Regions from separate parts of the Shinella sp. WSC3-e genome, predicted to be linked through region 3. Evidence: riboswitches for the same ligand, from Rfam matches in the RefSeq annotation. Region 3 holds a riboswitch; each other region holds the start of a gene.

Region 1 (8,799 bases), on a different replicon from region 3:
ATAGGCGTTCTCCGGACGGAAAGCCATGGTCGTTCACGGCGCGATATGTCGCAAAAAGAACAGCATGACAGCCATGCTCGCGGCGCATGGCGACCTTCCGGGAAAAAGCGGCGCCGGCGGCGCGAAGATTGCGGCAAGATTGCGGTAAGTCAGGGCTTTTCGGTAACGAACGGGAATGCTACGAGGGCCGCATGACCAGAACGATCATGCTCCAGGGCACCGGCTCGGATGTCGGAAAAACGGTATTGGTGGCGGGGCTCTGCCGCATTGCCGCCAATCGCGGGCTGAAGGTGCGCCCCTTCAAGCCGCAGAACATGTCGAACAATGCCGCCGTCTCGGCCGATGGCGGCGAGATCGGCCGGGCCCAGTGGCTGCAGTCGCTGGCCGCCCGCGTGCCGTCCTCCGTGCACATGAACCCGGTGCTCCTGAAGCCGCAATCGGACGTCGGCAGCCAGATCATCGTGCAGGGCAGGGTGTTCGGCCAGGCGAAGGGGCGCGACTACCAGGCGCTGAAGCCGAAGCTGATGGGCGCCGTCATGGAAAGCTTCGAGACGATCGCGGACGGCGCCGATCTCGTCGTCGTCGAGGGCGCGGGCTCGCCGGCGGAAATCAACCTCCGGGCCGGGGACATCGCCAATATGGGTTTTGCCACGCGCGCCGGCGTGCCGGTCGTGCTCGTCGGCGACATCGACCGCGGCGGCGTCATCGCCTCGCTGGTCGGCACCCACGCCATCCTGCCGGAAGAGGACCGGCGCATGGTCGCCGGCTATCTCATCAACAAGTTCCGGGGCGATGTGACGCTGTTCGACAGCGGCATTGCCGAGATCGCCCGCTTCACCGGCTGGCCCTGTTTCGGCGTCGTGCCGTGGCTGAGAGAGGCGGCGCGCCTGCCGGCCGAGGATTCGGTGGTGCTGGAGCGGCTCGCCAGGGGTGGGGGCGGCGCGCTGAAGGTCGCCGTGCCGGTCCTCTCGCGCATCGCCAATTTCGACGACCTCGACCCGCTGAAGGCCGAGCCGGAGGTGGACCTCGTCTTCGTGCGGCCGGGCGAGCGGCTTCCGGCCGATGCCGGCCTTGTCGTCCTGCCGGGCTCCAAGTCCACCATTGCGGATCTCCACGAATTCCGTGCCGCCGGCTGGGACCGCGACCTTGCCCTGCACCGCCGCCGCGGCGGCCGGGTCATCGGCATCTGCGGCGGCTACCAGATGCTCGGCAGCCGCGTCACCGACCCGCTCGGCATCGAGGGCAGCGAGCGGGAGGTCGAGGGGCTCGGCCTGCTGGCGGTCGAGACCGAGATGGCGCCGGAAAAGACCGTGCGCAACAGCACGGCCCGCTCCCTGCAATATGACGTGCCGCTCGAAGGCTATGAGATCCATCTCGGCCGCACCACCGGGCCGGACACGCTGCGTCCCCCCGTCAGCATCGACGGCCGGCCGGACGGCGCGATCTCGTCCGACGGGCGGGTGATGGGCACCTATCTGCACGGTCTTCTGTCGAGCGACGCCTACCGCGCCGGGCTGCTTGCCGATTTCGGCATCAAGGGCGGCGGCTTCGATTACCGGGCGAGCGTCGATGCAGCGCTCGACGGCGTGGCGGCGGAGCTGGAGGCGGTTCTCGACCCGCGCTGGCTCGACGGCCTTTTAGCCCGGGCTGATTAAACCGGCCTTCTGAAACGTTCAGCCATCGGGTTCTTCCGCTGCCGGCCTGCCGCACCAAAGTTGCGCCAGAATTCGGTGCGAGGAGTGACGGAAATCCGCCCGGGATCGCCGGGCGCTGGCGCCTTCGCGCGATCCGAAAGGGTGGGATATATGGGTTCTGGACCTCTCGCACGCTCCGTTCTGGTGCGGCTCGGCATCGCCGGCATCGTCGGGCTGTCGCTCGCCGGCCAGCCGGCGGTCGCCTTTGCCCAGGCTGCGACCGGCAAGGAGGCCGGCAGCGCCGGCAAACGCTGGGAAGAGGAGTTCTCGCTCTGGCAGAAGGTCTCCGCCGGCAGCGATGTCGCGCAGTATGAAGGCTACCTGAAGCAATATCCGAACGGCACCTTCGCCTCCATGGCGCGCCTGCGCATCGCCGAACTGCAGGCCACCGCCAAGGCGAAGCCGGCGACGGGCGCCTCCGAGCAGGCCGAGGCGGATGCCAAGGCCAAGGCCGACGCGGCGGCGGCCGCCGAAAAGGCGAAGGCTGAGGAACAGGCTGCCGCGGAAAAGGCCAAGGCTGAAGAAGAGGCCCGCAAGATCGCGGAGGCCGAGAAAGCCAAGGCGGATGCGGAAGCGGCGCGTGTGAAGGCCGAGGAAGAGGCGCGAAAAGTGGCGGAGGCCGAAAAGGCCAAGGCCGAGGCGGAAGCCGCGCGCCTGAAGGCCGAAGAGGATGCGCAGAAAGCGGCGGAAGCCGAAAAAGCCAAGGCCGACGCAGAGGCCGTGCGGCTGAAGGCGGAAGCCGACGCGAAGAAGGCGGAAGAGGCTGCCGCGGCGCGCAAGCTTGCCGAGGAAAAGGCTGCGGCCGAGGAGAAGGCGCGCGCGGAAGCCGCCGCGGCGGAAAAGGCCCGCGCCGAAGAGGCCGCGCGCCTAAAGGCGGAGGCGGAAGAGAAGGAAGCGGCCGCCCGCAAGCTCGCCGAGGCGCAGGCCGCCGAGGCCGAGCGGCTGAAGGCGGAGGCCGCGGCCGCCGCCGAGAAGGCCAGGGCGGAGGAAGCCGCCCGCCTGAAGGCCGAGGCCGAGCGCCAGAAGGCCGAAGAGGCCGCCGCTACGGAAAAGGCGCGTGCGGAAGAGGAAGCCGCTGCCCGGCGCGAGGCCGAGGCCCGGCGCGTCGAGGCGGAAAAGGCTGCCGCGGCCGAGAAGGCGCGGATTGAAGAGGAGGCCGCCGCTGCCCGCAAGCTTGCGGCGGAAAAGGCCGCCGAGGTGGAACGGTTGAAGGCGGAAGCCGCGAAGGCCGCTGCCGACGCCGAGGCCAAGGCCGCCGAGGCGGCCCGCCTTGCCGAGGAAGCCGAAAAACGCGCCGAGGAAGCGGCCGCCGCCGAACGGGCTGCGCAGGCGAACGACACCGCCGCCCGCGAAAACGAAGCGCAGGACGCGGACACGAAGAACCGCGGCCTTGCCGTCGAGCGCGCCGACGATGCGGCGAAACGCGAGGAGGAGACCTTCCAGAAGGCCGTGCTCGACGGTTCGGAAAAGGCCTTCCGCGCCTATCTCGATGCATATCCGGACGGCCGTTTCGTCGCCGATGCGCGCGAGCGCCTTGCGGCGCTGGCAGACACGGCCCGGCAGGCGGCCAAGCCGAAGCAGGAAAGCGAAACGGCCACCGTGGAGACTGAGCGGAAGGCCGAGCAGCCGGTCGTCGACCGCCGCGAGGCCTATATGGATCGTTCGACCCGCGTGCAGGCGCAGCGCTGGCTGAGCATGCTCGGCTTCAACACCTATGGCGTCGACGGCGTTTTCGGTTCGCGCACCCGCGCCGCGATCGCCGCCTGGCAGGGGGCGTCCGGCTACCGTGCCGACGGTTACCTCTCCCGCCAGCAGTACCGCGCCCTCCGGCAGGCCGCGCAATATGCCGAGGCCCGGCAGAATCGCCAGCGCCGCTACCAGCAGGACTACGACGTGCTCGAAGGCCCGGTCGACGGCTATTACGAGCGCTACTACCGCGACGACGGCTATTACAATGGCGGCGGTGGCGTGGTGATCATCCCCGGCTATTGAGATCGCGACGGCCGGACGGCGGTTTCAGCACAGGTGATGACGCTGCCGGTCGATTGACTTCCCAGGGGCGGAAGCATAATCATCCGGGATATTGGATGGTTCCCGGATCCGGAAACGGATCGGGGAGTAAATGGGAATGTGACGCGGCGGACCCAACCAGGGCGCTGCAATCACGGCCGACCCCGCGACTGTAGAGTGGCGAGGGACGCCCATCCGGACGGGAGGATCTGCGCGGAACGGGGCAATGGTGCCTTCGACCCGCGCCGTGACAACCAGCCGGAAAAGCCACTGGGTGGCATCGCGATCAGCAGGGGTTGGACGCCTCTTTCTCTACGAATCGTCCGCCTTTTCGCGATGCCGGAGCCTGGGAAGGCGAGGGCGACCCGCAGGCGTTTTTCAACGCCGGACGCTGCGAGCCAGGAGACCTGCCAGCCAATGCGAAGGACATTTCGTCCGACCTGGGGAGGTTTCCCCGCCGCCTGCACGGAGGTTGTCATGGCTGTTTCGACTACGTCTTCTGTTACCCTTTCCGCCAACGACCGTCTCGTCGCCGGCGTTTTCGCTCTCCTGCTCGGCGCCTTCCTGGTGTTCGGCGCGGGCCTTGCGAATTCCGCCGTGCTGCATGACACGGCCCACGATACGCGTCACTCCTACGGCTTTCCCTGCCACTAAGGAGTTTTCGACATGATCGTTCGTTATCTCCTGGCCGCCCTGGTGGCCGGGCTGTTCTCCGGCGTGCTGATGACGGCCGCCCAGGAGGCCCGGGTCGTTCCGCTCATCCTGCATGCCGAGGAATTCGAGGGCGGCGACGAAGCCGCGCCCGCCGCGGAAGGCACCACGCCCAGCACCGGTACGGAGGGCGCCGCACAGACGCAGGACCATTCCTCGCTCGGCGCCGTCATCCTGGACGTCGCCTCGGCGCTTTCGCCGGTTTCCGTCGCCTATGCCCATGAGGGCGAGGATCACGAGGAGGGCGGCATCATGTTCGGCATGAGCCGGTTCTCCGGCACGCTGCTCGCCAACCTCGTCACCGGCGCCGGCTTCGGCCTGCTGCTCGCCGGCTTCAGCCTCGTTTCCGGCCATCCGATCACGGTGGCGAACGGCGCGCTCTGGGGCGCGGCGGGGTGGCTTGCCGTGCACATGCTGCCGGCCATCGGCCTGCCGCCGGAGCTTCCGGGCTTCCCCGCCGCCGATCTCGGCGACCGCCAGGTCTGGTGGATCGCGACCGTCATCCTTTCGGCGGCCGGCCTCTACCTGTTGTTCCTCAAGCAGAACATCGTCGCCAAGGTCATCGGCATCGTTCTGATCGCGGCGCCGCAGGTCTATGGCGCGCCGCAGCCGGGCGACATCTCCAGCAACGTTCCGGCCGTGCTCGGCGCGGAATTCGCCGTCGCCGCCCTGGCCACGACCCTGTTCTTCTGGATCGTGCTCGGCCTCTCGCTCGGCTTTGCCAACGAGAAGATCGCCAAGGCTGCCTGACATGACATCGACATCGCCCGGAGCCGTCCTGGTTCTGGGCGGTGCGCGTTCCGGAAAATCCGCTTTTGCCGAGAGGCTGGTCGCCGAGACCGGCCTCTCGCGTCATTATATCGCCACCGGCCGCGCCTTCGACGACGAGATGCGCGCGCGCATCGCGCGGCACCGGGAGGATCGCGGCGACGGCTGGCAGACCCATGAGGAGCCGCTGGCGCTCGCCGCGCGCATAAGGGACGTGGCGCGGGCCGACCGGGCCGTGCTCGTCGACTGCCTGACGCTGTGGGTGACGAACCTGATGCTGGAAGAGCGGGACATCGCCGCCGAATCCTCCAGCCTCCTGGAGGCCATCCGGCAGGCGCCCGGCCGCATCGTCCTCGTCTCCAACGAGGTCGGCCTCGGCATCGTGCCTGACAATCGCATGGCGCGCGAATTCCGCGATCATGCCGGGCGGCTGCACCAGAAGGTCGCCGCCCTCGTGCCTGAAGTCTATTTTGTCGCGGCCGGACTGCCGCTGAAAATGAAGGGTTGAGCCATGCTGCAACAGAAGATCCCCGCCACCGTCATCACCGGCTTCCTCGGCGCGGGCAAGACGACGATGATCCGCAACCTCCTGCAGAATGCGGGCGGAAAACGCATCGCGCTCATCATCAACGAGTTCGGCGATCTCGGCGTGGACGGCGACGTGCTGAAGGGCTGCGGCGCGGAGGCCTGCAGTGAGGACGACATCATCGAGCTCACCAACGGCTGCATCTGCTGCACCGTCGCCGACGATTTCATCCCCACCATGACGAAGCTCCTGGAGCGGGAGAACCGTCCGGACCACATCGTCATCGAGACCTCGGGCCTTGCCCTGCCGCAGCCGCTCGTCGCGGCCTTCAACTGGCCCGAGATCAAGACGCAGGTGACGGTCGACGGCGTCATCACCGTGGTCGACAGCGCCGCCGTCGCCGCCGGCCGTTTTGCCGACGACCACGACAAGGTGGATGCGCTGCGTGTCGAAGACGAGAACCTCGATCACGAGAGCCCGCTGGAAGAGCTTTTCGAGGACCAGCTCACCGCCGCCGACCTCATCGTGCTCAACAAGACCGACCTGATCGATGCCGAAGGCCTGAAGTCGGTGCGTGACGAGGTCGCCTCCCGCACCGCCCGCAAGCCCTCGATGATCGAGGCGAAGAACGGCGAGGTCGCCGCCGCCGTGCTGCTCGGCCTCGGCGTCGGCACGGAGGACGACATCGCCAACCGCAAGTCGCACCACGAGCTGGAGCACGAGAACGGCGAGGAGCACGACCACGACGAATTCGACAGCTTCGTCGTCGAGCTGCCCGCCATCGCCGAGCCGGCCGCCTTCATCGAGCGCCTCAAGGGCGTGATCGCCGAACACGACGTGCTGCGCCTCAAGGGCTTCGCCGACGTGCCCGGCAAGCCGCTGCGCCTGCTCGTCCAGGCCGTCGGCAGCCGCGTCGACCACTATTTCGAGCGCGCCTGGGCCCCGGGCGAGGCCCGCGGCACCCGCCTCGTCGTCATCGGCCTGCACGACATGGACGAAGCCGCCGTGCGCGCGGCCATCGCCGCGGCGGTGTGAGTTTCGGCATGAGCGTGCGGCAGTCCCTCCCTTCGGCGTTTCAGGTACGGTTTGGCCTTTGTGGGCGTGCCGTGCCGGTGGATCCTCGGGTCGAGCCCGAGGATGACGGAGGGGAGGAGAGGCCGCAGAGCCTATCGATCGGCGCGGCAGGGACAACCGCGGCTGTTGTCCACTGCCCCTTCCTCCTGTCGTCATCCTCGGGCTCGACCCGAGGATCCGCCCTCCCGGCACGCCGGCAAGGGCAGGGCAATCGCATATGGCGTTCGACGTTGCCGCTCTCCCCTTCTCCCCACCGGGGAGAAGGGGGGGGGGCAACGTTTTCCATCCATATGCGATTGCCCTGCCGGCAAAGCGGAGGCGCTGCATGCACCTCCTCCTAGCGCAGAAGGGAACCATTGCCGACGGCCGCGAGGCGATCGACCTTGGCCAGACGCCGGGCGACATCCTCTTCCTTTCCGCCGCCGACACGGAGCTTGCCGCCATCGCCGCCGCCCATCGCGCGCGCGACACGCAAACGCGGCTGCGGCTCGCCAGCCTCGCCACGCTCTCCCATCCGATGTCGGTGGATACCTATATCGAGCGCACCGCCCGCCACGCCAAACTCATCGTCATCCGCGCCCTCGGCGGCGCCAGCTATTTCCGCTACGTGCTGGAAGCGCTGCTGGCGACCGCCGTTGCCAACGGCATCAGGCTCGTGGCGCTACCCGGCGACGACCGGCCGGACGAGGGCCTCGCGCCCTTCAGCCGCATCGACGACACTGACCGCCAGACCCTCTGGGCCTATCTCAACGAGGGCGGCGCCGACAATGCGGACCGCTTCCTCGCCTATGCCGACGCCCTGGTCTTCGGCGGCACCAAGCCGGAGCCGGCAACGCCGCTGGAAAAGGCCGGCATCTGGTGGCCGGGGCGGGGCGTGGTCGATATCGAGGCGTGGCGGGCGCTGGCAGCGCTCCCCCCCTCCGGCCTGCCGGCCATCTCCCCCTCCGGGGGGGAGATCGATGGGGCCGCGGTTTCCTTCCCATCTGGCGACGCTGCAACCCCGGACGGTGTCGAGGGGGCACGGCCTGGCCTCCTGCCAATCTCCCCCCTTGAGGGGGAGATGGCCGGCAGGCCAGAGGGGGGTGTTGCGCCTCCCGCCTCGGAGGAACGCGCTTCCCCCACCGCCGCCATCTGCTTCTACCGCGCCTATGTCCAGAGCGGCGAGACGCGCCCCGTCGAAATGCTGATCGAGGCATTGGCGGCCGAAGGTGTCCGCGCCCTGCCGCTCTTCGTCTCCAGCCTCAAGGAGCCCGTCTCCATCGAGACGGTGCGGGCCGCCTTCGCCACGGCCCGGCCGGAAGTGGTGCTGAACGCCACCAGCTTCGCCGTGTCCGCCCCCGGCGCCGGCCGCAAGCCGACCGTGCTCGACGAGACCGGTGCGCCGGTCCTGCAGGTCGTCTTCTCCGGCTCCTCGCGCCAGGCCTGGGAGGCCTCCGGCCAGGGGCTGACGGCGCGTGACCTCGGCATGAACGTCTCGCTGCCGGAGGTGGACGGCCGCGTGCTCGCCCGCGCCGTCTCCTTCAAGGCGGCCGCGCGCTACGACGAGCGCGTCGAGACCAACATCGTCAGCCTCGATCCGGTCGAGGACCGCATCCGCTTTTCCGCCCGGCTGGCCGCCGGCTGGGCGCGGCTGCGGCGTGCGGCGCCGGCGGAACGCCGCATCGCGCTCGTCATGGCGAACTATCCGAACCGCGACGGGCGCCTCGGCAACGGCGTCGGCCTCGACACGCCCGCCGGCACGATGGAGGTGCTGCGCGCCATGGCGGCGGAAGGCTACGCGGTCGAAGGCCTGCCGGCCGACGGCGACGCGCTGATCGCCCACCTGATGGCCGGCCCGACCAATGCGGCGGGCGACGGGCGCGAAATCCGCGAAACGTTTTCCCTCAACCATTACAAGGCCTTCTTCGCCTCCCTTCCGAAACGGATTCAGGCGGAGATGACCGCCCGCTGGGGCGCGCCGGAAGACGATCCCTTCGTCATCGGCGACGTCTTCGCCCTGCCGCTTGCCCGTTTCGG
Region 2 (8,799 bases), on a different replicon from region 3:
ACGAACTCCTCGAAGTAGCGCCAGGTGCGCCGCGCGATCTTGCGCAGCTCGTTGGCGACGTAGTCGGAGACGACGAGCTGGTCCTCGGTCTCGGCCGTCTGGCTGACATACCAGGCAATCATCGGCGAGAGCGCCCAGACGAGCGCGAAGGGAATGCCGATGAAGGGAAGGCCAGTGTCGGAAACCATGGCGAGCGCCACGGACAGGGCCGCGAGCGCCGGAGCCTGCCACATCGACTTGTAATGGGCGAGGATGCCGCCGCGCGCCGCGCTGTCGGCCTGCGCGGCCGTGCGCCATTCCAGCATCAGCTTGCGGCTGACGAGGGTGCGGTAGAGCGAACGCACGATGGCGTCGGCCATCAGCGCGGCCGAATGGGCGATGAAGGCGATGCGCAGCGCCACCTGCGCGTTCGCCGCGCGTATATCGGAGATCACGCGATGCACATGAGCCCGGGCGACGATATCGTTGCGGCGCGGCATGACGCCGGAAATCAGCGAGAGCGTCGGGGCGACGAAGAGCAGGAAGATCAGCACGAGCTGCCAGACCAGCGCCTGGCGCGGCTCCATGTAGTACCAGCCCATGACCGAGGCGACGAGCCAGCCGATCGGGATGAGGCTGCGGCGCAGGTTGTCGTACATCTTCCAGCGGCCGAGCATGGAAATGCCGCTCGACGGGCCGAAGATGTAGGACAGCAGCTGCCAGTCGCCGCGCGCCCAGCGATGCTGCCGCGAGGTCTCGGTGCCGTAGCGGGTCGGGAAGTCCTCGACGAGCTCGACATCCGTCACCAGCGCGCAATGGGCGAGCGAGCCTTCGAGCAGGTCGTGGCTGAGGACGGAATTCTCCTCGATCCGGCCCTTCACCGCCGTCTCGAAGGCGTCGACATGGTAGAGGCCCTTGCCGGTGAACGTGCCTTCCCCGACGAAATCCTGGTAGACGTCGGACACGGTGAAGACATAGGGGTCGATGCCGCGGTCGGCGGAGAAGATGCGCTGGAAGGTCGAGGCTTCCTTGCCCGTCGTCAGTGACGGCGTGACGCGCGGCTGCAGGATGCTGTAGCCGGCGGTGACCTCGCCCTTTTCCGCATCGATGACCGGGCGGTTGATCGGGTGGTGCAGCTTGCCGACGAGCTTCGTCACCGCATCGCGCATCAGGCGCGTGTCGGAATCGAGCGTCATGACGTATTTCACGTCCGCCGGCACGATGTTCGCGCCCGGCAGGAAGGTCGTGTCGCCGTCGCCGCGCAAGAGGAGGTTCAGCTCGTGCAGCTTGCCGCGCTTGCGCTCCCAGCCCATCCAGCAGCCTTCGGACGGATTGTAGAGGCGGCGGCGGTGCAGGAAATAGAAGCGCGTGCGGCCGTCATAGGCATAACGCGCCGAAAGCGTCGCGATCTCGCGCTTGGCATAGTCGAGCACGTCGAGGTCGGCGGGAGATTCCTCCACCTGGCTGTCCGCCCAATCGCTGAGAAGGGCGAAATAGATCTCGCCGCGCGGATTGGCGAGGTAGTGGACTTCGAGGTTGCGGACCAGCTCGTCGACATGGTCGCGCTTGGAGATCAGACACGGCACGACGACGAGCGTGCGCGCATCCTCGGGAATGCCGTCCTTGAACTCGTAGCCGACAAGGCGGGACGGCGTGACGAAGAAGGTGACGAGCGTGTTGAAGAGGCCCGTCGCGCCCTCGGAGGCCGGCAGCGCGAAGAGCACCAGCATGATCAGCCAGGCGCCATCCGGGATATCGAGCTGATCGAGGAAATAATAGACCGCGATCATCGCCAGAAGCGTCAGGATGATGTTGGGCCCGGCAATGGCGAACCAGTCGAGCTTGCGGCCGAAGCGCACGATGCGCTGGACGATCGACGGCCGGTAGCCGATGCGCTTTTCCAGCAGCTTGCGCTTCTTGCCGACGAGGAAAGCGGCGACATTGGCCTCGTAGTCGAGATCCTCGACATGCGCCGCGGCGTCTTCCGCCGTCATCGCCAGCGCCGTCTCGGTCACCTCCAGCTCGGACTTGCCGGAGCGGCGGGCGAAACGCTCGATCGTGTTGCGGTACTTGTTGCGCGAGCCGAAATCGAGGTCGCTGTAGTCGGACCCCTGGCGGAGCGCCTCGTCGAGGCGGCTGACGCTCTCGAACCAGACGGGCCATTCCGTGTCGTCCACCGCGCGAAGGCTCTTGATGAGCGAACTCATCGTGACATTGCCGGAGGAAAGCCGGTTGTTCTCCGCGACGATCAGCTCCTCGAGGTCGCTGCCGCGGCTCTCGATCTTGCGCTCCAGCCACTGGATCACCGCGCCGGAGGCCTGCAGGCCGTCACGCAGGCGATAGAGCAGTTGGATGACGAAGGTGTTGTCCTCGATGAAGCTTTCCAGCGTCTGGAGATGCGCGATGGACTTTTCCGGATCGTTGAGGCGGATCAGCTCGTCGGCCACCTCATTGGCCTTGAAGCGCATCTTGCGCGAGCGCTCGACGCGGCTGGAAATGCGGCGCAGGTTCTCCAGCAGCACGAAGCGGATGAAGGAGGGCAGCGCCCAGAGTTCCCCGATCTTCAGCGCGTCGATCTTCTGGAAGCCCTGCACGAAGGCGGTGAGGCCCTCATGCGAGACGCCGCTATGGGTATGCGCGACATAGAGCCAGGCGAGCGCCAGCGTGCGCGGCATCACCTGCCCTTCGATCTCGATGGTCGGAAGCTGGCGATAGAAGCGGCGCGGGAAGTCGCGGCGGACCTCCTGGATCGCCTCTTCGACGACATAGTAGTTGTCGAGCAGCCATTCGGCCGCCGGGGTGATCTGGGCACCCGCCTCGACATCCTTGGCCGTGGCGCGATAGACGCGGAAGATTTCCTTCTCGTTTTCCTTGTGCCGGGCGCGGAATTCGAAGGGCTGGAAGCCGGGAAGCGGCGCGCTCTTGTCGCGCGCCAGGGCCTCGCCGCAATCGGCCAGCTCCTCCAGCGTCAGATAGGTGGCGCGGATCGAATCGTTATAGTCGATCTGCTTGGCGTCAGCGTCGCGCGAGGAGGCTTGCGGCGTATTGTGAAGGGGCATGTTTCTGATTCTGGATCCGGCCATGTTGAACCATCCGGCAACGGCCTTTGTGCCGAACGGTTTTTTGCGGGCAGGCTTCATCTCGGTGCCGCGATCAGCCATGGGACCAAACGGCGCCCGGACGACGCGGCTGGGGTGGACATGGCTCAAGCGACACGCTGGTTGGCATCCTGGCCGCGTGGTGCATGAAAACGGCATTTTTTAGCCGTAAGGACAGAGACTTGCAACATGTCAACAGGACCGGATGGCGCAGCATTGACCCTCATCTGCGGTTTTGGTGAATCGCGCGCTCCGCGTATCGGGCGAAGGGGCGCATAGGACGGGCTGATGCCAAATGCGCGAGACCGACAAAAGTTCCGGGTGCCCGTGCCGGGCTGTGCATGAGCGATCCCGCCATTGACTTGCAGCCCCGCCCAAGCCAGTCTGCCGGCGTCAGGGTCTTCCGAGTCGATTGGGCTCGGAGGCTAAGAGGGAAGCCGGTGCGATGCTCCGAAAGGAGCGCCAAGACCGGCGCTGCCCCCGCAACTGTGAACGGCGAGCTGCTGTCGCTCCAGGCCACTGGTGGATGTCACCGGGAAGGCGAGACAGACGCGATGACCCGCAAGCCAGGAGACCTGCCCTGACAGTCGTAACGTCCATGGGCGGGGTGTCCCAGTGGTGCGCTTGCTTGTCGCCCCGCGGCGACGTTCCAGCAGCGTGCGTCCGGTCATCCCCCAATTTTCCGATTGGGGAAGAAAATGCTTGCCATCACCAATGACGGTCCTGCCGGCACCGGAAAGCCGGAATCCATCTTCATCTCCTGGCTGCTCTGGCAGCCGCGCGGCGCCGACCTCGCCGTCGAGGCGCTGAAGGAGGTGCAGAAACTTTCGCGCTACGAAAACGTCGATCCGGATATCGCCCGCCTGAAGGCGCTTTTCGCCTCGCTGGCCGGGTCGGATCGGCTGATGCACTGATCACGGCCGCATAAAGACATATTGACATAAAGATATCTTTATGTGATCTCCGATGCAGGATTATTGCACCGGAGGGCTTTGCCATGGCCAAATCGCACCTGGACACCCTGTTCGGCCCCGAACTGCCGCCGCGCGACGGACGCGAGATCCTCGCCGCCCTCAAGGCCGCCGCGCGCGAGCGCATCCTCGTGCTCGACGGCGCCATGGGCACGGAAATCCAGACGCTCAAGCTGGTGGAGGAGGATTTCCGCGGCGACCGCTTCGGCGACTGCGCGTGCCACCAGCAGGGCAACAACGATCTCCTGACGCTGACCCAGCCGGCGGCGATCGAGGACATCCACTACCGCTATGCGCTCGCCGGCGCGGATATCCTCGAGACCAACACCTTCTCCTCCACGACCATCGCCCAGGCCGACTACGGCATGGAGGACATGGTCTACGAGCTCAACCGCGACGGCGCGCGTCTTGCCCGCCGCGCCGGCCTCAGGGCCGCCGAGAAGGACGGCCGCCGCCGGTTCGTCGCCGGCGCGCTCGGCCCGACGAACCGTACCGCCTCCATCTCGCCGGACGTCAACAATCCCGGCTACCGCGCCGTCACCTTCGACGATCTGCGCATCGCCTATGCCGACCAGGTGCGCGGCCTCATCGACGGCGGCGCCGACATCATCCTCATCGAGACGATCTTCGACACACTGAACGCCAAGGCGGCGATCTTCGCCACCCGCGCGGTCTTCGAGGAAAGGGGCATCGAACTGCCCGTCATGATCTCGGGCACGATCACCGACCTTTCCGGCCGCACACTCTCCGGCCAGACGCCCGAGGCCTTCTGGAACTCGGTGCGCCACGCCGAGCCCTTCTCCATCGGCCTCAACTGCGCGCTCGGCGCCAATGCCATGCGCGCCCATCTCGCGGAGATCTCGTCCGTCGCCCAGACCTTCGTCTGCGCCTATCCCAATGCCGGCCTGCCGAACGCCTTCGGCAAATATGACGAGACGCCGGAGGAAATGGCCGCGCAGATCGAGGGCTTCATGCGCGATGGCCTCGTCAACATCGTCGGCGGCTGCTGCGGCTCGACGCCGGACCATATCCGTGCCATCGCCGCGGCCGCCGCGCGCCACGCGCCACGCGAAATCCCCGACATCCCGCGCCACATGCGCCTCTCGGGCCTCGAACCCTTCACGCTGACCGAGGCCATCCCCTTCGTGAATGTCGGCGAGCGCACCAACGTCACCGGCTCGGCGAAGTTCCGCAAGCTGATCACGGCGGGCGACTATGCCGCGGCGCTCGATGTCGCCCGCGACCAGGTGGCGAACGGCGCGCAGGTCATCGACATCAACATGGACGAGGGCCTGATCGATTCCACGAGGGCGATGGTGGAATATCTCAACCTCATCGCCGCCGAGCCCGACATCGCGCGCGTTCCGGTGATGATCGATTCGTCGAAATGGGAGGTGATCGAGGCGGGCCTGAAATGCGTGCAGGGCAAGCCGCTGGTCAATTCCATCTCGCTGAAGGAGGGCGAAGAGGCCTTCCTGCACCATGCGAAACTCGTGCGCGCCTATGGCGCCGCCGTCGTCGTCATGGCCTTCGACGAGAAGGGCCAGGCCGACACGAAGGCACGCAAGGTGGAGATCTGCACCCGGGCCTACAGGCTGCTCACCGAGGTCGCCGGCCTTGCGCCGGAGGACATCGTCTTCGACCCCAACATCTTCGCCATCGCGACGGGCATCGAGGAGCACGACAATTACGGCGTCGACTTCATCGAGGCGACGGCCGAGATCACCGCGACGCTTCCGCATGTCCATGTGTCCGGCGGCGTCTCCAACCTTTCCTTCTCCTTCCGCGGCAACGAGCCGGTGCGCGAGGCGATGCACGCCGTCTTCCTCTACCACGCCATCCAGGCGGGCATGGACATGGGCATCGTCAATGCCGGCCAGCTCGCCGTCTACGACACGATCGAGCCTGAGCTGCGCGAAGCCTGCGAGGACGTGGTGCTGAACCGCGTGCCGAAGGCCGGCGGCACCGCCACCGAGCGCATGCTCGACATCGCCGAGCGCTTCAAGGGCGCGGCCGGCAAGGAAGCCAGGGAACGCGACCTCGCCTGGCGCGACTGGCCCGTCGAGAAGCGCCTCGAACACGCCCTCGTCAACGGCATCACCGAATTCGTCGAGATCGACACGGAGGAGGCACGGCAGAACGCCGAACGCCCGCTGCACGTCATCGAAGGCCCGCTGATGGCCGGCATGAACGTCGTCGGCGACCTTTTCGGCGCCGGAAAGATGTTCCTGCCGCAGGTCGTCAAATCCGCCCGCGTGATGAAGCAGGCCGTCGCCGTGCTGCTGCCCTACATGGAGGCCGAAAAGCTCGCCAATGGCGGCGGCGGCGGCGAACGGCAGAGCGCGGGCAAGATCCTGATGGCGACCGTCAAGGGCGACGTGCACGATATCGGCAAGAACATCGTCGGCGTCGTGCTCGCCTGCAACAATTACGAGATCATCGACCTCGGCGTCATGGTGCCGGCGACGAAGATCCTCGAGACGGCGAGGGCGGAGAAGGTCGACATCATCGGCCTCTCCGGCCTCATCACCCCCTCGCTCGACGAGATGGTGCATGTCGCCGCGGAGATGGAGCGCGAAGGCTTCGACATCCCGCTCCTCATCGGCGGGGCGACGACGAGCCGTGTGCACACGGCGGTGAAGATCCATCCGCGCTACGACCGCGGCCAGGCGGTCTACGTCACCGACGCCAGCCGCGCCGTCGGGGTGGTCAGCTCCCTGCTGTCGCCGGAGATGAAGTCCGGCTATGTCGAGACGCTGGAAGCCGAATATCGCAAGGTCGCCGATGCGCATGCGCGCAGCGAGGCGGAAAAGCAGCGCCTGCCGATCGCCAGGGCCCGCGACAACGCCTTCAGGGCGGACTGGTCCGCCTATGAGCCGAAGACGCCCTCCTTCCTCGGCACCCGCGTCTTCCAGGACTGGGACCTGGCGGAGCTTGCCGGCTATATCGACTGGACCCCGTTCTTCCAGACTTGGGAGCTGAAGGGCGTCTATCCGAAGATCCTCGACGACGAGAAGCAGGGGCCTGCCGCCCGCCAGCTCTTTGCCGATGCCCAGGCGATGCTGGAGAAGATCATTTCGGAAAAATGGTTCACGCCGAAGGCCGTCGTCGGCTTCTGGCCGGCCGGCACAGTCGGCGACGACATCCGCCTCTTCACCGACGAGACGCGGAGCAAGGAACTTGCCACCTTCTTCACGCTGCGCCAGCAGCTTTCCAAGCGCGACGGGCGGCCGAACGTGGCGCTCTCCGATTTCGTCGCGCCGCTCGACAGCGGCAAGCACGACTATCTCGGCGGTTTCGTCGTGACGGCCGGCATCGGCGAGATCGCCATTGCCGAACGCTTCGAGCGGGCGAACGACGACTACAACTCGATCCTCGTCAAGGCGCTCGCCGACCGCTTCGCCGAGGCCTTCGCCGAGCGCATGCACGAATATGTGCGCAAGGAGCTCTGGGGCTATGCGGAGGAAACCTTCTCGCCCACCGACCTCATCGGCGAGCCCTATGCCGGCATCCGCCCCGCGCCGGGTTACCCCGCCCAGCCGGATCATACGGAAAAGACGACGCTCTTCCGCCTGCTCGATGCCGAGACGGAAATCGGCGTCGAGCTCACCGAAAGCTATGCGATGTGGCCCGGCTCCTCCGTCTCCGGCCTCTACATCGCCTCGCCGGAAAGCTACTATTTCGGCGTCGCCAAGGTGGAGCGGGACCAGGTGGAGGACTATGCCCGCCGCAAGGGCATGGCCGTCACGGAGGTGGAGCGCTGGCTCGGCCCGGTGCTCAACTATGTGCCGGTGACCGCGCGGGAAAACGCGGCCTGAGCTTCCTCAGGCCGTCGCAAGGTTCAAAAGCACGACCATTCCGTAGCTCACGACGACCAGCACGCCGAGCGACAGGACGACCGCGGCCGTCACCCGCGGGCCTGCCCGCATCACGCGCCTGAGGTCGATGCCGAGCCCGAGGGCGGCCATGGAGAGGATCGTCAGCACGGTCGCGGCACGCGCCAAGCCTTCGGCAAGCCCCGCATCGATCACCCCGAAGCTGCGCGCGGCGAGCATGGCGAGGAAGCCGAGGATGAACCACGGCACCAGCCGGTGCAGCGCCGGACGACGGCCGCTCTCCTTTCCCGCGGCAAGCGACAGGAGGAAGATCACCGGCCCCAGCATCAGCACGCGCACGAGCTTGACGAAGGTGCCGATCTGGATGCTGAGCGCGGAGACCGGGGCGGTGGCCGCCAGCACCTGCGGCACCGCATAGACCGTCATGCCCGCCATCACGCCGTAGCCCGTCGCCGACAGGCCGAGCAGCGGCACCAGCACCGGCAGCAGCAGCACCGTGACCATGCCGAGAACGGCGGTGAAGGCGATGGAGGAGGCGACGTCCTCCGCATCGGCGCGAATGACCGGCGCCGTCGCGGCGATCGCGGAATTGCCGCAGATCGAATTGCCGCAGGCGACCAGCAGCGCGACGGTGCGGGAGAGGCCGAGGCCGCGCCCGATGGCATAGCTTGCCAGGAGCACCACGCCCACCACCGCCGCGATCGCCCCGATCAGCGGCCAGCCCATGCCGGCGATCGCCGTGGCGCTGACGCCCGCGCCGAGAAGTACGATCGCGATCTCGAGGAAGTATTTCGCGGAGAAGGCGATGCCGGGATCGAACACAGCCGGCCGCCTCAGCAGCAGCCGACAGGCGGCGCCGAGGAGGATCGCCAGCACGAGCGCCTCGATCCACGCCCCGCCGGCAAGCCGTATTTC
Region 3 (4,869 bases):
CCAGCCCGGAACGGGCGATCTATTCTTCGGCCGATCTATCGCATCCCGATGATCCGATTGCCGGATTTGGCATTTCCGCCGGAGGATGCGCGAGGGAGGTGCACCGTGTGCGGCAAGATCGCGGAATCTCCAATCGCGACATGAAACCGTCTCCGGCGCCTGACGTCGTGATCGATTTTATCGATTAATAGGAGCAAGCCATTGATCTTGTTTTAGTTCTTCCATCCCTGAATACTGATCAAAAGCCGGTATTTATGGGAAACGAGCATGGTAACGACCGCGGAAGCCTTAATCGACAAAACTGCTGATTTCATCGACCGGCTTGTTGCCGGGCACCGGCCGGGCCATGGTCTCGCCCGCCCATTCTACCATGATCCGGAAATCTACCGGCGCGACATGGAGCGCATCTTCCGGCGCCACTGGCACTGCATCGCCCACGAGAGCGTCATCCCCGACGTGAACGACTTCGAGGTCTTCCGCATCGATACCGAGCAGGTCATCGTCACCCGCGCGCCGGGTGGCTCGATCCATGCCATGCTCAATGTCTGCCGCCATCGCGGCGCGGAGGTCTGCACGAAGCCGAAGGGCAATGCGCGGGTCTTCGTCTGTCCCTATCACGCCTGGACCTATGGCAATGATGGCAGCCTGCGCGCCGCGCGCCTGATGCCGAAGGATTTCAGGCGGGAGGACCATGGGCTGAAGACGCTGCATGTCCGCGTCGTGGAAGGCCTGATCTTCATCTCCTTCGCCGAGGTGCCGCTGGCGTTTTCCGAGGTCGAGCACCTCCTGCATGCGACCTGTGGCCAGTATGGCTGGGGAAGCGCCAAGGTTGCCCACCGCGAAAGCTACCCGGTTGCCGCCAACTGGAAGCTCGCCGTCGAAAACTACGTCGAATGCTATCATTGCGGTCCCGCGCACCCCGAATATTCGCAGACCCATGCGCTGGAGCAGCCGCTGCACATGATCGAGGCGATGAATGCCGCGATGGAGCAGCGCACCTGCGCCCTCGGCATCGAGGTCGGCTCGGGCAATCACTGGCAGACCTCGCGCGAAGGCCGCGAGGCGATCCACGCCTTCCGCTACGCGCTCTATGAGGGTGTGGAGAGCGGCAGCGAGGACGGCAGGGCGGTCGCGCCGCTGATGGGGCGCTTCACCGGTTTCGACGGCGGCGTCACCTCCATCCATCTCGGCGGCACGACCTTCCTCGTCTGCTATCCGGACCATGGCATGATCTACCGCTTCATTCCGAAGACGGCGGAAAGCTGCGAGATGGAACTGATCTGGCTCGTCGACGGCAAGGCGGAGGAAGGCAGGGACTACGACCTCGCGAAGCTGACCTGGCTCTGGAAGGTCACGACGGCGGAGGACAAGGCGATCATCGAGCATACGGCGCGCGGGGTGCAATCGCACTATTTCGTGCCCGGCCCCATCGCGCCGATGGAACATAACGAGCTGCGCTACATCGACTGGTATCTCGACGAGATCGGCCGCCCCTGAGAATTTCGGAGCAACCAGATAAATAAAGATATAAAGATTTCTTTATGTATATTGACAATCTGTCCGTGATGGCGTGAAGTCGTCGCGTCGTGGTTCCCTGGGGCGGTATGTCCGCTTCAGGGCTAAGAGGGAATCCGGTGCGCCGATCGTTCGGCAATGCCGGGGCTGCCCCCGCAACTGTGAGCGGCGAGCCGCTGTCCAGCAATGTCACTGAGGCGAGAGCCTTGGGAAGACGGACAGCGGCGATGACCCGTGAGCCAGGAGACCTGCCAAGACGAAATAACGTCCACGGGCGGGGTGTCCCGGTGGTTGCTGCACCTGCCCGTCAAGACGGCGGGCCTGCACGCGTCCGCTTTACCCATGCCCCCAGAAACCAATGGGGTATGACAATGTCACATCAATCTCTTGCGACCGCTTCTCTGGGCTTTCCGCGCATCGGCCGCCACCGCGAGCTGAAGTTTGCGCTCGAAGCCTTCTGGTCCGGCAGGATCCCGGACACCGAACTTATCGAAACGGCGAAGACGCTGCGTGCCGAACACTGGAAGCTTCAGCAGGAACACGGGATCACGCGGATCCCCTCCAACGATTTCTCCTTCTACGATCACGTTCTGGACACGGCCGTCATGGTCGGCGCCATTCCGCATGTTTATGGGTGGGATGGCGGGGAGGTGCCGCTGTCCCTCTATTTCGCCATGGCGCGCGGCAGCCAGGGCGACGGCCATGCGGATTGCGGCCACGCCCGTCACGGCCACGGGGTTCCGGCGCTGGAAATGACGAAGTGGTTCGACACCAACTACCACTACATGGTTCCGGAAGTCGCGGAAGACCAGGTCTTCAGGCTGACCACGCAGAAGCCCGTCGCTCACTTCCTGGAAGCCAAGGCCCTCGGCATCCACACGCGCCCGGTGGTGCTCGGCCCGGTCACGTTCCTCAAGCTCGCCAAGGCGCGGCCCTCGACCTTCAAGCCGCTCGACCTCCTGACGCGGCTGCTCCCGGTCTACGAAGAACTCTTCCGCCGCCTGGGCGCTGCGGGCGCCGACTGGGTGCAGGTTGACGAGCCGATCCTGGCGCTCGATCTGACGGAGGGCGAGCGCCATGCCTTCAAGCTGGCCTATGAGGCGCTGGCCAAGGCCGCGCCCGGCCTGAAGGTCATGCTGACGACCTATTTCGGCGCGCTTGCGGACAATCTCGATGCAGCGGCCGTGCTGCCGGTGGCCGGCCTGCACATCGATCTTGCCCGCGCGCCCGAACAGCTCGACGCGGTCGCAAGCGCCGTTCGCCCCGGGCAGGTCCTGTCGCTCGGCGTCGTTGACGGGCGCAACATCTGGCGGGCGAACCTCGCCGCCATTCTCGACCGGCTGGCCCCGCTCGTGGAAGGGCGTGGTGGCGAATTGGTGGAGGTCGCGGCCTCGTGCTCGCTCCTCCATGTCCCGATCGACCTTGAACTGGAAACGGCACTCGATCCCGATCTGAAGTCCTGGCTGTCCTTCGCCACGCAGAAGCTCGGCGAGCTCTCAACGCTCGGCAAGGGGCTTGCGCAGGGCAGGGATGCCGTCCGGCACGCCATCGACAGCGCCTCGCAGGCTATCGCCGCCCGTGCATCCTCGCCGAAAGTGACCGACCCGCTCGTGCAGGGGCGCATTGCCGGCATCGACGCCGGCATGAAGGCCCGCAAGCACGCCTTTGAGGCGCGCCGGCAGGTCCAGGCGGAAACGATCAAGCTGCCGCTCTTCCCGACCACGACGATCGGCTCGTTCCCGCAGACCGGTGACGTTCGCAAGGCCCGTTCCGCCCATGCCAGGGGCACGCTCAGCTACAAGGACTACGAAGCCTTCCTCCAGCAGGAAACGGCGGCGGCCATCCGCTGGCAGGAGGAGATCGGGCTCGACGTGCTTGTTCACGGCGAGTTCGAGCGCAACGACATGGTGCAGTATTTCGGCGAGCAGCTTTCGGGCTTCGCCTTCACGCAGCATGCCTGGGTGCAGAGCTACGGTTCGCGTTACGTGCGCCCACCGATCATCTTCGGCGACGTCTCGCGGCCGAACCCGATGACCGTGCGCTGGTGGCAATATTCCCAGTCGCTCACCGCCAAGCCGGTGAAGGGCATGCTGACCGGACCGGTGACCATCCTCAACTGGTCGTTCGTGCGGGATGATATCCTCCGGAGCGCGACGTGCCGCCAGATCGCGCTCGCCATCCGCGATGAGGTCGTGGATTTGGAGAAGGCTGGTGCGAAGATGATCCAGATCGACGAGGCGGCTCTCCGGGAAGGCCTGCCGCTTCGCCACAAGGACTGGCAGCACTATCTGGATTGGGCAGTCGAATCCTTCCGCCTTTGCTCCTCCGGGGTCTCCGACGAAACCCAGATCCACACCCACATGTGCTATTCGGAGTTCAACGACATCATCGCGGCGATCGCCGCCATGGATGCCGACGTCATCTCCATCGAGACCTCGCGTTCGAAGATGGAGCTGCTCGATGCCTTCAGGAACTTCCAGTATCCGAACGAAATCGGCCCGGGCGTCTACGACATCCACTCGCCGCGCGTGCCCGACGTGGAGGAGATGACCGATCTCCTGTCGCTCGCCCGGCGGCGTCTCGAGGACCGCCAGCTCTGGATCAATCCCGACTGCGGGCTCAAGACGCGCAAGTGGGAGGAGGTCAGGCCGGCGCTCGTCAACATGGTGGAGGCCGCGCGCCGCCTGCGGGGCGAAGACGGCTCGGCGGTGGCGGCGCAATGAAGCGTGCGCTTGAAGACACTGCGATGCCGGGAGCAATCCCGGCATCGCCCAGCCGTCTCGTCGATCTTGTCTTCCCGGGGGATACCAACCATCACGGCACGCTGTTCGGCGGCGCCGGGCTGGCGCTGATGGACCGCATCGCCTTCATCGCCGCGACCCGCCACGGGCGCGTGCCCTTCGTGACGGCATCCGTCGATCGCGTCGATTTCCAGGCCCCCGCGCGCGTCGGGGAGCTGGTCGAGCTTGTGGCGCGCGTCTCGCGTGTCGGCCGCACATCGATGACGGTGGAGGTGGAGATGGTCGCCGAAGGCCTCGTCAGCGGCGAACGGCGGCTGTGCACGCGCGGCAGCTTCAGCATGGTGGCCGTTCCGGAAGGCAAGACGCCGGGCTGGTGCCTTCCGTCGCTGGCGGACATGCGGGAGCCGCCCAGCCACGGGGCATGCACGAGCGATATCGTTTTCGCCGACCAGGCGAACAGTTCCGGCCGCATGTTCGGCGGCGAGGCACTCGCCGCCATGACCAAGGCCGCCTTCGTCGCCGCCACGCGCCACGGCCGGTGCATCACGGTGCTTGCCGCCTCCGAACGGGTCGATTTCCGTGCGCCGGTCGCCGTGGGGTTGATCGTGGATAC
Region 4 (8,799 bases), on a different replicon from region 3:
GAAATGCGCATGATGACCTGCCTGCAAGGGCCGGTTTCCGCCAGGGGCGGTTGCGCGGCAAGGGCGCAGACCGGCTGTTGAGTTTGACGAGAGTGCTACACCAAGGCCCAGGGGAGATCAATTGCGGGGCACGGCCAAAAAGATGAATACGCAACTCATATTTTATGACCGGCGTTAATCACAAATCCGGGAGCGCGTTGCGCTTCCCCCGCCACGGCCTATGATAGGGCCGTACGTGCGGCCGATCGCGGCCCATCCACATTCACGGGATCGATGATTTGAAAGGGTCTGTCCGCCTCCTCCTTGCCATTGCGACCGGGCTGACGCTCGCCTTTTCGGGCGGCACGGCGGCGGCGGGCGTGTGCGAGCGGCTTCAGGCGGAGCTTGCCAACCTGCCCAAGGTGGTGGTCGACACCGCAAGCGCCCGCAAATATGCCGGCGCCATCGCCCGCCAGAACATCCAGCTGCGCAAGGCCAGGAGCGACCAGCGCCGTCTCGGCTGCTCGAGCGGCAGCATCATCGTCATCGGCGGCGCGAATGCCGAGGCCTGCGGCACGCTCGCGACGGTCATCGGCAAGATGGTGCGCAACCTCGAAATCCTCGACAAGAAGCGCCGCGAATTTGCCGGCGGCACGTCCTCGCAGGGCAAGCGCAACCGCCTCACCGCCCTCCTGGAAAGCAATGGCTGCGGCGACGAGGCAAGGGTCATGCCGGTCGCGGCGACGGAAACGCTGCGCACGCTCGACGACAGGCGCACCCTGCCGCTCGGCACCGCACCGGAAGGCAGCGAGCGCCTGCAACTGCGCACGCAAGGCGGCAGCAACGGCCATGGCAACCTGCGCACCGTCTGCGTGCGCACCTGCGACGGCGGTTTCTTCCCGATCTCCTCCGGCGCGACGCCGCTCGACTTCCGGCGTGACCAGAAGGTCTGCGCGATGATGTGCCCGCAGACCGAGACGGAATTGTTCTACCAGTCGATGACCAGCGGCCAGGAAACCGAGCAGATGACCTCCACCGTCACCGGCCGGCCCTATTACGAGATGCCGAACGCCTTCTCCTACCGCACGCGCGACCTCTCCAAGCCCGGCACCTGCGGCTGCAATCTTTCTGCCTATTACCAGGAGATGATCAAGCGCGAGAAAGCGCTGAAGGGCGAGGGCGAGACGGCCCGCGCCGGCGCGGGAGACGAGGCGGAGACCGGCTCGATCACCACCATCCGCACCCTGCCCAAGAAGGTGGAAACCCCGGTCAAGGTGCCGGCGAAGGTCGAGGAACGCGACTACGACCCGGCGAACAGCAAGGTGCGCACGGTCGGCCCGGTCTTCCTGCCGGCCAACGAATCCGCCATCGACCTCGGCCGCCCGGTGGATGCCGGCGTCAACTGACGCCCTCCCCCGGCCAGCGCTCCTCGAATACCAGCTCTTCCAGCGGCAGGCGCTGCCGCCATCCCTTCACCGCCAGTTCCGGCTCGCCATAGAGCCGGTCGACGAAGCCGACGCAGAGCCAGGCAACGATCTCCACATGCTCGGGGATGCCGAGGATCGAACGGATGTCGCTGTCGTGGAAGATGCTGACCCAGCCGACGCCCACGCCTTCCGCCCGCGCCGCCAGCCACAGGTTCTGCACGGCGCAGACCGTGGAATAAACATCCATGCGCGGATTGTGCGTGCGGCCGAGCACCACCGCGCCGCCGCGAGTCGGATCGCAGGTGACGCAGATCGACAGCGGCGCCTTCAGGATGCCCTCGAGCTTCAGCGCGCGATACTGCGCCTGCCGCTCCCTTTCGAACATCGCCGCCGCCTCGCCATTGGCCTTCAGGAAGGCCGCATGCACCGCCAGCCGTGTCTCAGCGCCACGCACCAGCAGGAAGTTCCACGGCTGCATGAAGCCGACGGACGGGGCGTTGTGGGCGGCCTGCAGCAGGCGGCCGACGAGATCGTCCGGCAGCGGATCGGGCAGGAACTGGTCGCGCACGTCGCGGCGCGTTTCGATGGCACGGTAGACGGCCTGCCTTTCCTCGCGGGAAAAGGCGCCCGCCCGGACCAGAGGGTCCAAGGGTTCGCTTCGCATCGTCATCTCCCCAACAATGCGTCACGACCTGCCGCCGTCCGCGCGGTTCGGTCTATCGTGCCAGGCCGGTCTTCTGACTTCGGGTCACGCGGCCGACGCCTGCCTTCCCGGTTGAACAACCAGTGGCAAAAGCTTGAATCGATTCAAGCTTTCATGGCGCAGACCATCCCCGTCACAGCGTTGGGCACGTTCCGGACCTAGGCTTTCCGCCCGCACCGGATTCCCGATTCTCCCGCCGGAGCGGGCACCTGACGCGAAGGATATGCGCACGACGCGCGGGCGCGATCAAGCCCGTCCGCGCCACATGTCGCCGCGTCTGCGCCTCAGAGCGGTGCCTCCGGATGGGGCGAGCCGTCATAGGCGCCCCAGACCGACTGGTCGAAGCAGATCACCGAGCCGGTCATCAGGCCGGATTCCGGCGAGGAGAGATAGGCGCAGGCCCGCGCCACCTCGGCCGGATCGACGAGCCGCCCGAAGGGCTGGCTTGCCTCGGCCTTGGCCAGCCAGTCGTCGGCCGCGCCGTGGAATTCGCGCTGGATGCGGTCCTCGCCCTCCGAGGCCATCCAGCCGATATTGAGGCCGTTGACACGGATGCGGTTGCGCAGCACGGCATAGGCCGTGTTCTTGGTCAGCGTCTCCAGCGCGCCCTTGGAGGCGCAATAGGCGGAAATGAAGGGCTGGCCGGCCTTGGCCGACATCGAGCCGATATTGACGATGGTGCCCTCGGTCTTCTCGCGCCGCATCACCTTGATTGCCTCCTGCATCAGGAAGAACGGCGCACGCACATTGACCGCGAACATGCGGTCGAAGAGCTCGGGGCTCGTATCGAGGATCGTGCCGCGGTCGGTGATGGCCGCGGCATTGACCAGCGCATCCACGCGGCCGAAAGCCTCGTCGCAGGCGGCAATGACCGCGCGCGCATCCTCGACCGCGCCGAGATCGGCCTTCACATAGAGCGTCGCCACGCCCGTCGCGCCGGAGATCTCCTTCGCCTTCGCCTCGCCCTTGGCGGCATTGCGTCCGCAGATGACGAGGCCCGCCGCGCCCCGCTCGGCAAAGAGCCGGGCGATCGTCGCGCCCAGTCCCTGCGTTCCTCCCGTGACGACGGCGATCTTGCCGTCCAGCCGCGCACCCTCGCTCATGCCATGCCTCCCTCGCAAACCGGCCGACGCTTCCCGGCGAACCGCAAGAAGCCGACAGGCACCTGACTCACTTCAGCAAGCAAAGCCTCTATCCAACTGTTTCTCAACTCATTTCTGGAGGCCGAAGCGAGCTGGCCCGATTGCCTTTGCCGAAGGTCAGCCGCGATGTGAGAGACCCCTGACCAGAAAACCTGTGGAAACAAGGCGCTAGGGAGCTTCAGCACAAGCGGCCTCAAGCCGCGCGCGCCGTGCCGGCCTCGGCAACCGCGTCGCGGCCCATATCGCCCGCATGGACGGCGCGGTTGCGCCCGCCATTCTTGGCCGCATAGAGCGCGGCATCCGCCATCACCATCACGTCATGCAGGCTGCCGCCATGGTCGGGGAACTGGGCGATGCCGGCGCTGCCGCCGATTGCCAGAAGCTGCCCGTCATGCGCGATCGGCGTCTGCGCATCCCGCACGAGGCTCTCGGCGAGATCGAGGAGCGCCTCCCGGCTGAAGGCGCCGGTGAGCAGCACGGAAAACTCGTCGCCACCGAGGCGCGCCACCGAGCCGAGCGTGCCGATACGCTCGGAAAAGCGCCGGGCGACGGTCTGCAGCACCGCATCGCCCGCCGCATGGCCGTACCGGTCGTTGACGGCCTTGAACCGGTCGAGGTCGAGCGCGAGGATCGAGAAGGGCCTAGCCTCGCCCTTGCGGATCGCGCGGCGCACCTCCTCGTCGAAGCCGCTGCGGTTCTTCAGTCCCGTCAGCGGATCGTGCCGCGCGAGGAAGGCGTTCTGCGCCTCGCTGCGCTGCAGCGCCTTGACGAGCGCGGAAAAGCGCAGCGTGACGAAGAGCATGACGCCGGCAAAGACCAGCACGAACATCGCGATCTGCGGCAGCGCCGATTTCCACACGAAGGTGCCCGGCATGTTCGGCCGCCAGGAGGCGACCATCGGATTGTAGGTGTCGGCGCCGACCGGCGTCATCACCAGCCCCGGCTCCTGCGTCACGATGGGCGTGAAGCCGAGATCGTGCACGCCGAGCCGCCGCTCGGTGTTCAGAAGCATCTTCTGCGAGACGGGCTTGACCGTGATCAGCAGCGTCGGCTGCATCCGGCTTGCGGGAATGTAGAGCGACTTCGGAATGACCGCCTGCACGACGACGATACTCATGACCCGGTCGATGAGGCGCATGCCGGAGACGTGGATTTGCGGCAGCGCCGGCGTCAGGAGGTCGGGATCTTCCTTGGCGCCCTCGACCTGCCAGCCGCCGCGGTCGGGCGACAGCGCCTCCCGGTAGGCCCGCTCCGCCTTCAGCGTGAGGTCGCTCACCCAGTGCAGCTTCTCGCGTGCCTTGCGTTCGGAGACCTTGTCGCCGCGATGGACGCCGAGCACCTTCTCGCCGCCCGGCGTGGTGAAGATCATCCAGGAGAACCCGAAGTCGGCCCACATCCAGTCGCGGATCTGGTCACGCACGAAGGCATCGCCCGGCATGCCGTCCTTCAGTTCGTCGAAGGTCTTGTCCCAGAAGGAAATCTGGCTCTGGTACTGCACCACCTGGTCGATCTGGTGGCTGAACTCGTTGCGTACCAGCGTGCGCTCCGTCTCGGCAACAAAGCTGTCGGCCCGCTCGATCGCATAGTCGAGCACGAGATAATTGGCGGCCCCGAAGAGCAGGACGATCATCACCGCCGCCGTGCGGATCGCCAAACCAACCCCGCGTCGCCGCGTCGCGCGGCCCCCTTGCGCCTTGCCCGTCATTGTTTCCCTGCCTGTCCCCCGCCGGTTTGCCCGGCTTTGTTGAACGAAGGTTAGCTGACAGACGGCAAAATTCGCTTAAGCGGGCTGGTGAGCGAAAACTTAACTCCGGCTGGCCGGATCTGGGAAGCCCGTCGGCTCCCTCTCCTCGCCCGCCGAGAGTTTCCGGCAGATCGACTGCATCAGGACGAGGTTGCGCTGGTCGCGCCAGGTGGTGACGAAACCCCAGGCGAGGAGAAGCAGGATGGAGAGGAAGGCGACGCCGAGGACGACGAGGCCGCCGGTCGCAAGGCCGTAGAGGCCGAAAACCGCCGGCGTCGCGAAATAGGCGATCTGCGCCGAAAGCTGCCGACCGGCCGAAAGGTCGCTCAGCGACCACAGCCGGATCAGCCGGATTTCCTCCTCGGTGAAGGCCGGGCGAGCGGCCGGCGCGTCCACGCCCTACCCCCGGTCGCGATAGCGGTTGGTGATCGGGTAGCGCCGGTCGCGGCCGAAATTCTTCTTGGTGATCTTCACGCCCGGGGCGGACTGGCGGCGCTTGTATTCGGCGATGTAGAGCAGGTGCTCGATGCGGTGCACGGTCGCCGCGTCATGCCCGCGGGCGACGATCTCCTCGGTGCTCATCTCCAGCTCCACCAGGCATTCGAGGATGTCGTCGAGCACCGGATAGGGCGGCAGCGAATCCTGGTCGGTCTGGTTGGGGCGCAGTTCCGCGGACGGTGCCTTGTCGATGATGTTCTTCGGGATCACCTCTCCCGTCGGCCCGAGCGCGCCCGGCGGCACATGTGCGTTGCGCCAGCGCGAAATGGCATAGACCTGCATCTTGTAGAGGTCCTTGATCGGGTTGAAGCCGCCGTTCATGTCGCCGTAGAGCGTCGCATAGCCGACCGACATCTCCGACTTGTTGCCGGTCGTGACGACCATCGAGCCGAACTTGTTGGAGACCGCCATGAGGATGGTTCCGCGCGCGCGGCTCTGGAGGTTCTCCTCGGTAATGCCTTCCTCGGTGCCCTCGAAGAGCTCCGAAAGCGAGGAGAGGAAGCCGGTCACCGGCGCCTCAATCGGCACGATGTCGTAGCGGCAGCCGAGCAGCCGGGCGCAATCGGCCGCGTCCTTCAGTGAATCCTTCGACGTATAGCGATAGGGCATCATGATGCAGCGCACCCGCTCCTCGCCGAGCGCATCGACGGCGATCGCCGCGCAGATCGCCGAATCGATGCCGCCGGACAGGCCGAGCACGACGTTCTTGAAGCCGTTCTTGTTGACGTAGTCGCGAAAGCCCAGCAGGCAGGCGCGGTAGTCCGCCTCCTCCTTCTCGGGAATGCGCGACGTCGGCCCGCCGTCGCAGACCCAGCCGTCCGCATGCTTCTTCCAGGTGGTGAGCGCGATCGTCTCCTCGAACTGGCTCATCTGGAAGGCGAGCGACTTGTCGGCGTTGAAGGCAAAGCTGGCGCCGTCGAAGACCAGCTCGTCCTGGCCGCCGAGCTGGTTGGCGTAGATGAGCGGCAGGCCGGTCTCGATGACCTGCTTCAGGGCGACCTGGTGGCGGATGTCGACCTTGCCGCGATAGTAGGGCGAGCCGTTCGGCGACAGCAGGATTTCCGCGCCGCTCTCGGCCAGCGTCTCGCAGACGCCGAGATCGCCCCAGATGTCCTCGCAGATCGGGATGCCGAGGCGCACGCCACGGAAATTGACGGGACCCGGCATCGCGCCCTGGTCGAAGACGCGCTTTTCGTCGAATTCGCCGTAATTCGGCAGGTCCACCTTGTCGCGCACCGCGATCACCTTGCCGCCGTCGATGACGGCGACCGCGTTGTAGCGCCCAGTCTCGTCCTGCCTTGGAAAGCCGATGATGACGCCGGGGCCGCCCCTGGCGGTGTCGGCGGCGAGATCGTCGACGGCGCGCCGGCAGGCCTTCAGGAAGGCGGGTTTCAGCACGAGGTCTTCCGGCGGATAGCCGGAGATGAAGAGTTCGGTCAGGAGCAGCAGGTCGGCGCCCTGCCGGGCGGCATCCTCGCGGGCGGCGCGCGCCTTGGCGAGGTTGCCGGCGACGTCGCCGACGGTCGGGTTCAATTGCGCAACCGCGATGCGCAGCGTCGCCCTGCCCTGATCTGAGGTCATGTCTTGATCGGAAGTCATGTCTGCGGACCCATCTCCTGCTGGTGCCCGAGCCTGCGGCCGCGCGTCGCTGTCGCACTCTCGAACGGTCGACAAGCTCTTTAGAGCATGACGGGCGTTTTGGGAATGAAGGGCGGAACCTTTGCCGGCGCTTTCGGCGGAAATGTCCGGTTTTCAAGGGGTTCGGCGCATTACCACGGCCCTGCGGCGCAGGAACCAAAACAGGGGAAGAACGTTGCAGAAAACGTTCATCTCCTGTTCAAGATGACAACCGTATGACAGATACACGAAACTTTCATGAAATCTGGAGACGGCCTTGGCCCTGCTCACCTCCGCCACCGTGGCGATCAATGCAAACGAAGAGATCGCCGCCGAGGCAGGCTTCTTCGCGCGTCACGCCAAGGCGCTCGCCGTCCTGCGTTCGCTTGCCGTTTCCGGGCTTCTCGCGCTCCTCACCGTTGTCGTCGTCGAATTCGTCACGCGCGGCTCGCTCGACCAGACATGGAGTTATTTCACCAATCCCGGACAACCGGCCTGGACCACGACCGGCGTCTTCTTCCTGCTCTATCTCGCCATCGACGCGCTGATCGGCCGCCAGCACAAGGCCGTCCTGCTCGTCTCGCCGCTCGTCGTGCTGATGGGCGTGATCTCCCAGCAGAAGCAGGTCTTCCTCACCGATCCGCTCTATCCGACGGACCTGCTCTTCGGCCGCCAGATCCTGGAGCTGATGCCGGTGCTGGTGCAGGACCGGCCGTGGACGGCCGCCCTCCTCGCGCTCGCCGTCATCGCCTCGGTCGTTGGCCTCGTCAGCCTCTGGGTCTTCGCCTGGCGCCGTTTCCGGCCGTTGACGAAGAAGGAGCGCCTGACGCGGCTTGCCGTCGCGCTGCCGCTTCTGGCCGGCTTCGTCTCCGTCATGGACTACAACGAGTTCTCCTGGGTCCGCGACCGGCTGAAGGTCTTCCCGATCATGTGGGACCAGGCGGAGAACTATCGCCACAACGGCTTCGTCATGGCCTTCGCCATCAACCTGCCGATGGCCAACGTGCAGACTCCTGCCGGCTACATGACCGAGGCGATCGACAAGATCCCGTCCAAGCCCATGCCGGTCGGCACGAGCCACCGCGGCAAGCCTGACGTCATCGTCGTCATGAGCGAATCGCTGTGGGACCCGACACGCCTTGAAAGCGTGAAGCTCTCGGCCGACCCGATGCCGGTGATCCGCGAGAACCAGGGCGGCGGCGTCTTCTCCCCGGAATTCGGCGGGCTGACCGCCAATGTCGAGTTCGAGGCGCTGACGGGCTTTTCCAACGCCTTCCTGCCGATGGGCTCGATTCCCTACCAGCAATATGTGCGCAAGCCGATCCCTTCGCTCGCCACCTTCTTCCGGGCCGAAGGCTATACGGCACGCGCCATTCACCCGTTCTCCGGCTGGTTCTGGAACCGCACGAGCGTCTACAAGGCCTTCGGCTTCGAGACCTTCAAGGACGTCGGGAAGATGCCCCCGCTGGAAAAGCGCGGCAACTTCACCTCCGACGAGGCGCTGACGAAGGAGCTCATCCGCCAGGCGGACATGCAGGATGACCCGTTCTTCTTCTTCACCGTCACCCTGCAGGGCCACGGCCCCTATGACGACGGCCGCTACGCGAAGACCGACATCAAGGTCGACGGCAGGCTCGACGCCCGCGACAACCGCATGCTGGCAAGCTACGCCCAGGGCGTCAAGGAAGC

What was found. Region 3 has a riboswitch for cobalamin ahead of metE (5-methyltetrahydropteroyltriglutamate--homocysteine S-methyltransferase). Riboswitches for the same ligand answer to the same signal wherever they lie in the genome.
Region 1: it holds a riboswitch for cobalamin, as region 3 does, so the genes downstream of both, AABF56_RS09360 (CbtB domain-containing protein) here and metE (5-methyltetrahydropteroyltriglutamate--homocysteine S-methyltransferase) in region 3, are expected to answer to the same signal.
Region 2: it holds a riboswitch for cobalamin, as region 3 does, so the genes downstream of both, AABF56_RS18505 (hypothetical protein) here and metE (5-methyltetrahydropteroyltriglutamate--homocysteine S-methyltransferase) in region 3, are expected to answer to the same signal.
Region 4: it holds a riboswitch for cobalamin, as region 3 does, so the genes downstream of both, bluB (5,6-dimethylbenzimidazole synthase) here and metE (5-methyltetrahydropteroyltriglutamate--homocysteine S-methyltransferase) in region 3, are expected to answer to the same signal.

What each region holds. Positions count from the first base shown of each region.
Region 1 is NZ_OZ000530.1:1,858,203-1,867,001, reverse strand. It holds gene AABF56_RS09370 (cobyric acid synthase) at 192-1,655, shown strand; gene AABF56_RS09365 (peptidoglycan-binding domain-containing protein) at 1,806-3,686, shown strand; cobalamin riboswitch at 3,766-4,133, shown strand; gene AABF56_RS09360 (CbtB domain-containing protein) at 4,182-4,358, shown strand; gene AABF56_RS09355 (CbtA family protein) at 4,371-5,165, shown strand; gene cobU (bifunctional adenosylcobinamide kinase/adenosylcobinamide-phosphate guanylyltransferase) at 5,167-5,691, shown strand; gene cobW (cobalamin biosynthesis protein CobW) at 5,695-6,744, shown strand; gene cobN (cobaltochelatase subunit CobN) at 7,109-8,799, shown strand, end outside.
Region 2 is NZ_OZ000530.1:3,764,159-3,772,957, forward strand. It holds gene AABF56_RS18495 (GH36-type glycosyl hydrolase domain-containing protein) at 1-3,038, opposite strand, end outside; gene AABF56_RS18500 (hypothetical protein) at 3,037-3,243, shown strand; cobalamin riboswitch at 3,457-3,674, shown strand; gene AABF56_RS18505 (hypothetical protein) at 3,776-3,991, shown strand; gene metH (methionine synthase) at 4,075-7,866, shown strand; gene AABF56_RS18515 (YeiH family protein) at 7,873-8,799, opposite strand, start outside.
Region 3 is NZ_OZ000532.1:301,395-306,263, reverse strand. It holds gene AABF56_RS28120 (aromatic ring-hydroxylating oxygenase subunit alpha) at 268-1,497, shown strand; cobalamin riboswitch at 1,571-1,785, shown strand; gene metE (5-methyltetrahydropteroyltriglutamate--homocysteine S-methyltransferase) at 1,887-4,238, shown strand; gene AABF56_RS28110 (acyl-CoA thioesterase) at 4,262-4,869, shown strand, end outside.
Region 4 is NZ_OZ000530.1:1,732,997-1,741,795, forward strand. It holds gene AABF56_RS08760 (phytanoyl-CoA dioxygenase family protein) at 1-11, opposite strand, end outside; gene AABF56_RS08765 (DUF2865 domain-containing protein) at 279-1,385, shown strand; gene bluB (5,6-dimethylbenzimidazole synthase) at 1,378-2,070, opposite strand; cobalamin riboswitch at 2,117-2,337, opposite strand; gene AABF56_RS08775 (SDR family oxidoreductase) at 2,394-3,212, opposite strand; gene AABF56_RS08780 (sensor domain-containing diguanylate cyclase) at 3,445-4,905, opposite strand; gene AABF56_RS08785 (hypothetical protein) at 5,056-5,391, opposite strand; gene AABF56_RS08790 (NAD+ synthase) at 5,395-7,074, opposite strand; gene AABF56_RS08795 (LTA synthase family protein) at 7,388-8,799, shown strand, end outside.